One region of the Longispora sp. NPDC051575 genome, then DNA from elsewhere that is predicted to be linked to it. Evidence: riboswitches for the same ligand, from Rfam matches in the RefSeq annotation. Region 1 holds a riboswitch; each other region holds the start of a gene.

Region 1 (2,193 bases):
CTTCCTGGCCGAGCTGCGCGACGGGTTCCGCGCGGTGCGGACCCGGTCCTGGGTGTGGTCGACCCTGACCGCCGCCGCCGTGTACCACCTGGTCGTCCTGCCCTCGGTCTTCGTTCTGGGCCCGGTGCTCGCCGAGCGGGAACTGGGCGGGGCGAAGGGCTGGGCGGTGGTGGTGGCCGCGTTCGGGGTCGGGTCGATCGTGGGCGACGTGATCGCGATGCGCTGGCGGCCGGCGCGTCCGCTGCTGGTGGCCGCCGCCGCGCTGACCGTCGCGTCGTGCCAGGCGCTGATCATCGGCGGGGCCGGGTCGCTGGCGGTGATCGCGGTGCTGGAGGGCGTGACCGGGGTGGCGGTGGCGTTGTTCTTCACGCTGTGGGAGACGGCGTTGCAGACCCACATTCCGGAGGGGTCGCTGTCGCGGGTGACGTCGTTCGATCTCCTCGTCACCGTGGGATCGATGCCCGTCGGTATGGCGCTGGCCGGTCCGGCGGCCGACGCGTTCGGGCTGCATCCGACGCTGATGGTGATGACGCTGGTCGGGGTGCCGTCGGCGCTCGCGCTGTTCGCCGTGCGGGGCGTGCGGCGGCTCGGGCGGGAGCCGGAAACCGCGCACGTTCGGATGTGATGAACAGCACTACGTTCGGGTTGACTGTGGAGCACTCTGCGTCGATGCTGGGTGCGCACAAATTAACAATGAGGCGACGGTGCGCAGGAACTCCGGTGTGAATCCGGGACGGTCCCGCCACTGTGACCGGGGAGTTCTCCCTCGTACGCGGCCACTGCCCCACGGGCGGGAAGGCCGAGGGGTGACGACGATCCGGGAGTCAGGACACTGACCCGTCGTTCTCCCGATACCGGGGCGGGGACACCCCGGGGAGGAGTACCAGATGGCTTCCTTGACCACTCCCGGTGCCGTCGCCGACACCGGAGCCGCTCTGCGCCCGGTCCGCGACGGCATCATCGTCGCCGTGGCGGTCGTGTTCGCGCTGCTCACGCTGTACGCGGTGTTCATCGACCAGGGCGCGCTGCTCGCCCCGCTGCTCGGCAAGTTGTCCTTCGACAGCAACTTCGTGCACGAGTTCGCCCACGACGCCCGGCACGTCGCCGGCGCCCCCTGCCACTGATGGCCTCCGTACTGTCGCTGCTCGGCCGGGGACTCCTGGCCGGCGGCGCCGCCGGTGTGCTCGCCGGCGGGTTCGCCCGACTGATCGCCGAACCGATCATGGACCGGGCCGTCGACATCGAGTCGGCCCGCTCGGCGGCGGCCGGCGAGGTCGGCGAGGAGGTGTTCACCCGGGGTGAGCAGCACTTCGGCCTCATGGTCGCGATGCTCGCCGTCGGCCTGGCCCTCGGCGCCCTGTTCGGCCTCGTGTACTTCCTGGTGCACCGCTCCGACCTCGACACCGACGTGTGGGGCCGTTCGCTGCGGCTCGCCACGGCCGGCCTGGTCGGCGTCTGGCTGCTGCCGTTCCTGCGCTACCCGGCGAACCCGCCCGGGGTCGGCAACGGCGACACGGTGGACGGTCGGACCGACGCCTGGCTCGCCGCCACGGTGATGGGGCTCGTCGCCGTCGCCGGGGCGCTGCTGCTGCACTCCTGGCTGGTCAGCCGGGGCGCGGCCACGCCCGTCCGGCACCTCGTCGTCGCGGCCGTGCCCGTGCTGGCGCTGGTGCTGATGTTCGTGATCCTGCCGAACAACCCGGACGCGATCGAGGTGCCGCCGAAGCTGCTGTGGGACTTCCGGGTCCTGGCGGCGGGCACGATGGTGATCCTGTGGATCGGGATGGGCGCGGTGCTCGGCCTGACCGGGCTGGTGCGGGCCCGGGCCACGGTTCCGGAGGCTGTCCCCGCCGCCTAGAACGACCTGTGCCTGCGGGCGCGACCCCCGGCAGGGGGTCGCGCCCGCAGGCGTTTCACCGGAGGGCGGTGAGGGTGGCGCCCGGCTCCGTGGTCCGCGACCCGGGCGCGCCCGGCCCGACGGGCTCCAGGCCCGGGAACGGCGATCGGCCGGGGGCGGTCGGACCTGGGGTCTCCGTGCGGAACAGGGAGTACACGGTGCGGGTCGCGACCGTCGCCCAGGCCGCCACCAGCGCCACGAACAGCGCCACGGCCAGCACCGCGAACGCGGGGGAACCGGTCCGGTGCGCCAGTCCGGTCGCGGCCGTCACGCACGTCCCCACCGGGAACGTGAAG
Region 2 (2,193 bases), on a different contig from region 1:
GGCGGGCGGCCCGCGAGGGTGCCACGGCTCCGTCGCGCAGCCCGGCGGCCAGGGTGACGACCTCGTCGACCTTCTGCCGGGCGAACGCCAACCGCCCCCGCAGCGCCGGGTCCAGGTCGGGCTCGGCGCCGAGGTCCACGGGGACGTGCAGCAGGGAGCACGAGGTGCCGACGGCGACCCGGCCGGCGGCGGCGCGCACCGTGGCCAGCAGGTCGTCGGCGGCGGCCAGGTCCGTGCGCCACACGTTGCGGCCGTCGACGACCCCGGCGACGATCAGCGGGGCCACGGGGGCGTGCCGGGTGAGGCGGGCGGCGTCGGCGGGCCCGGACACCAGGTCCACGCCGAGGCCGTCGACCGGGGTGGCCAGCAGGACGTCGAGCGCCGGGCCGAGTTCGCCGTAGGAGCCGGTGACCAGCAGCTTCGGCCGGCCGGGGACGGCGGCGAGCCGGCGGTACGCGCGGTCCAGGGCGCGCAGTTCGGCCTCGGTGCGGTCGGCGGTGAACGCCGGCTCGTCCAGTTGCACCCAGCCGGCGCCGGCCTCGGCGAGCGCGGACAGCAGGCCCGCGTAGCAGTCCACGAGGGAGTCGAGCAGTTCCAGGGTGCCGAACCGGTCCGGGGTGTCGGCCGCAGGCTTGGCCAGCAGCAGGAACGTGACCGGGCCGAGGAGTACGGGGCGGGTGTCCACGCCCAGGGCCAGGGCCTCGCGGTACTCGTCGACGGCCTTCTCCGGGCGCGCCGTGAACACGGTGTCGGGGCCGAGTTCGGGCACCAGGTAGTGGTAGTTGGTGTCGAACCACTTGGTCAGTTCCAGCGGCGCGATCTCGGCGGTGCCCCGGGCCATCGCGAAGTACGTGTCCAGCGGGCTCAGGCCGAGCGCGGCGAACCGGGGCGGCACGGCGTCCACGGCCACCGCCGCGTCGAGCACCTGGTCGTACAGCGAGAAGGTGCCCGAGGGCACGGCGTCCAGGCCGGCGTCGCGCAGGGTGGTCCACACCTCGGCGCGCAGCCCCCGGGCGGTGCGGCGCAGGGAGTCGGCGTCGAGCCGGCCGGCCCAGTACCCCTCGACTGCTTTCTTGAGTTCCCGGTCTCCGCCGATCCGCGGATAGCCGGTCACAGTGCTGGTGAACATCGATCCTGGTCCTTCCCTCGGGACGGACCGCCGGTCCCCGGGAAGGCGCACGCGGGCAGCGTCGATGACGGTGCCCGCCGCTGGACCCACCCGAGAGGTCGACGGCCGCGCGCACGGATGTACGCGCGGCGCGGGCAGGTCTTCGGACTCGTGGGCGACACGCTCGCTCCTACCGGCCGTCGCTTCCCAGGCTCAACGCCCAGTGCTACATGACGGCTTTCGTTCCCACTCACCGCTGCGGGGCAGTCCCGGACTCACACCGGGTTCCCTCTTACGACACCCCGGACCGACGATCGTGGACCGGGGTGAACCAGCGCCACGGGCACCCTAACACCCCGCCTGTCCGCCGTGTCCCGCTCCGGGTGGCGTCAGCCGATCCGCGCGAGCCAGTCCAGGTGCCCGCCGCCGAACGGTCCGGACCGCGCCGTCACCGCCTCCACCAGCCAGGCGGCCGACGCCGACGCGGCGGCGACCACCTCCGGCGGGTAGCCGTACCGGACCTGGTGGTCGGCGAACTCGTCCTCGTCGTCGACGAAGACCCGGCCGTCCGCGCGGACCCGGCACACGTCGAGGTCCAGGTCCACGATCGTCACGGCGTCCGGGGCCGTCCACTCCACGGGGGCGGCGACGTCGCAGTAGAGGTCCAGGTCGGTGGAGCCGCCGTAGAAGTTCGCGGTCCACCAGCTGTCACGCGGGCAGAGCAGGACCTGGGGGGCGGTGGTCGCGTACACCGGGCCGGTGGCCTTGGAGTAGACGGTGCCCTCGGGCTGGCCGAGCCAGACGCCGTGCGCGTCCTCGCCGAGCCGGACCGCCGGGATCGACCAGTGCGGGCCGCCGTCGTATTTCCGCACCGTGACTAGTACTCCGGTCATGATCGGCACGCTACCGGCCGACCGGGGCCGGCCGCAGTCCCGTCGGGGGTGGAAAGCCGACAGGCCGGCGGCCCCTTTCGGGACCACCGGCCTGTCGCAAGCCTGTGGTGAAGCTTAGATCGGACGGATGTTCTCCGCCTGCGGGCCCTTCTGGCCAGCGGTGATGTCGAACTCGACCCGCTGGTTCTCTTC
Region 3 (2,193 bases), on a different contig from region 1:
CCTGGTAGTGGGCGCTGCCCGGCTGGGCGTCGGGGTCGTGCCAGTCCCAGATCGAGTAGTAGAAGCCGAGCTTGACGCCCTGGGCGCGGGCGGCCGTGGCCAGCTCGGCCAGGATGTCGCGCTGGAACGGCGAGCGGTCGTGGATGTTCCAGTCGTTGACGGCGGTGGGCCACATCGCGAAGCCGTCGTGGTGCTTGGCGGTGATCACGATGTACTTCTGCCCGCCGTTCTTCGCCGCGCTGACCACCGCGTTCGCGTCGAACCCGGTCGGGTTGAACGTGGCGGCCTTCGCCTCGTACTCGTTCCACGGGATCGCGCAGGTGCGCCGGATCCACTCGGCGTCGCGACACACCGTGCCATTCGACCGGGTGTACTCGCCCCGGTACGCGCTGTACAGGCCGAAGTGGATGAACATCCCGAAGTGGTCCGTCCGCCACCACTGGGTGCGGGCGGAGCTGAACGGGTCGTCGGGGGCGTGGTTGTCGCCGGGCGCGGCGTGCGCGGGAGCTCCGGCGACGAGCAGGGTGAGGGAGAGGGAAAGGGCACTCAGGAGCGCCAGGACCGATCTGAACCGCATGACGGCCTCCGGGGAGAGATCCGATGACCACGCTATAGTGGCGATGACGACCGTCGATGTCAACGGGAGGTTACCGGTAGATTTCGGCTTCAGTGGACAATGCCGGGTCGAAGAGATCCGATGTCAAGGGTGCCAATCGCGGTGCGGCGCTCTGGCGGTGCGGCACGCCCGCGCGCGCCGGCCAGCGGAGGTCGCAACCTCGGCCGGAGGGGGTCCGCGACCCGGCTCGCGCGGTCACCCGGCGCCGCGCACGACCGCCCGGCCGGACGCGCCCGACCTCCGCGTGTCGACACGCCGTCTCACCTCGCCCTGGCACCATGCGACACGACACCCCAACACTCTGTGTCTTTGCATGCGGCGTTCCACTAGATGTAGTGTCATGCCGTTGTTGGTGCACAACCCCGCCAGGGGACGTGCGGCAAGAGGGAACCCGGTGCGACTCCGGGACTGCCCCGCAGCGGTAAGTGGGAACGACCGCCGTCATTGAGCACTGGAGCGATCCGGGAAGCGACGGCCAGTAGGCGCGAGGACCATGCCCACGAGTCCGAAGACCTGCCAATGACGCGCGCACGAGAGCCGTGCGCGCATGTCCCGGGCCTCGTGGGCGGGCCCCGGCGGACAGCGGCCCCGTGTGTGCCGCCGTCGCCGCCTGCCCCGGAGTCCTCGTCTTTTCGGGTGGGAGAGCGATGACCGCAGTGCTGAACACGCCGGCCGAGGCAGTCTCCAGGGCTGCCGAGGGCCTCGCAGGGGTCGACCCCGGTCGGGTGGTGCCCAACCCGTGGCCCGGCGCGACGGAGGCCGACCTGCGGATCCGGGCCATCGAGATGGCCGCCGCCCTGGTCGCCGAGGAGCCGGCGTACTCGCGGCTCGCCGCCCGGCTGCTCGCCACGCACATCGCCGCCGAGGCCGCCACCGAGGGCGTGACCTCCTTCTCCGGGTCGATCGCCGCCAGCCACGCCGCCGGCCTGCTCGCCAACACGATCGCCGGGTTCGTCGAGCGGCACGCCGACGAGCTCGACGCCGTGATCGACCCGGCGGCCGACGACCGGTTCGAGTACTTCGGGCTGCGCACCGTCTACGACCGGTACCTGCTCCGGCACCCCGAGACCCGCCAGGTCCTGGAGACCCCGCAGCACTTCCTCCTCCGGGTCGCGTGCGGGCTGGCCGAGTCCGTGGCCGAGGCCCGGGAGCTCTACGCGCTGATGAGCACCCTGTCCTACCTGCCCAGCTCCCCCACCCTGTTCAACTCCGGCTCGCGCCGCCCCCAGCTGTCCAGCTGCTTCCTGCTCGACTCGCCCCGCGACGAGCTCGAATCCATCTACGACCGGTACGCGCAGGTCGCGCGCCTGTCGAAGTACGCGGGCGGGATCGGGATCTCCTGGTCGCGGGTCCGCTCGCGCGGCTCCCTGATCCGGGGCACCAACGGGCACTCCAACGGCATCGTGCCCTGGCTGCGCACCTTCGACTCGTCGGTGGCGGCCGTCAACCAGGGCGGCCGGCGCAAGGGCGCCGCCTGCGTGTACCTGGAGACCTGGCACGCCGACGTCGAGGAGTTCCTGGAACTGCGCGACTCCACCGGCGACGAGGCCCGGCGTACCCACAACCTGCACCTCGCC

The links. Region 1 has a riboswitch for cobalamin ahead of AB0M43_RS17715 (CbtB-domain containing protein). Riboswitches for the same ligand answer to the same signal wherever they lie in the genome.
Region 2: another riboswitch for cobalamin. It lies ahead of metE (5-methyltetrahydropteroyltriglutamate--homocysteine S-methyltransferase); the one in region 1 lies ahead of AB0M43_RS17715 (CbtB-domain containing protein).
Region 3: another riboswitch for cobalamin. It lies ahead of AB0M43_RS13125 (ribonucleoside-diphosphate reductase subunit alpha); the one in region 1 lies ahead of AB0M43_RS17715 (CbtB-domain containing protein).

Annotation. Positions count from the first base shown of each region.
Region 1 covers NZ_JBFAZP010000006.1:29,757-31,949, forward strand. Annotated here, with positions in the region: gene AB0M43_RS17710 (MFS transporter) at 1-625, shown strand, start outside; cobalamin riboswitch at 658-856, shown strand; gene AB0M43_RS17715 (CbtB-domain containing protein) at 888-1,124, shown strand; gene AB0M43_RS17720 (CbtA family protein) at 1,124-1,858, shown strand; gene AB0M43_RS17725 (TDT family transporter) at 1,914-2,193, opposite strand, start outside.
Region 2 covers NZ_JBFAZP010000001.1:911,723-913,915, forward strand. Annotated here, with positions in the region: gene metE (5-methyltetrahydropteroyltriglutamate--homocysteine S-methyltransferase) at 1-1,129, opposite strand, end outside; cobalamin riboswitch at 1,245-1,459, opposite strand; gene AB0M43_RS03885 (DUF402 domain-containing protein) at 1,498-2,001, opposite strand; gene AB0M43_RS03890 (cold-shock protein) at 2,116-2,193, opposite strand, start outside.
Region 3 covers NZ_JBFAZP010000004.1:491,030-493,222, forward strand. Annotated here, with positions in the region: gene AB0M43_RS13120 (alpha-L-fucosidase) at 1-577, opposite strand, end outside; cobalamin riboswitch at 950-1,152, shown strand; gene AB0M43_RS13125 (ribonucleoside-diphosphate reductase subunit alpha) at 1,264-2,193, shown strand, end outside.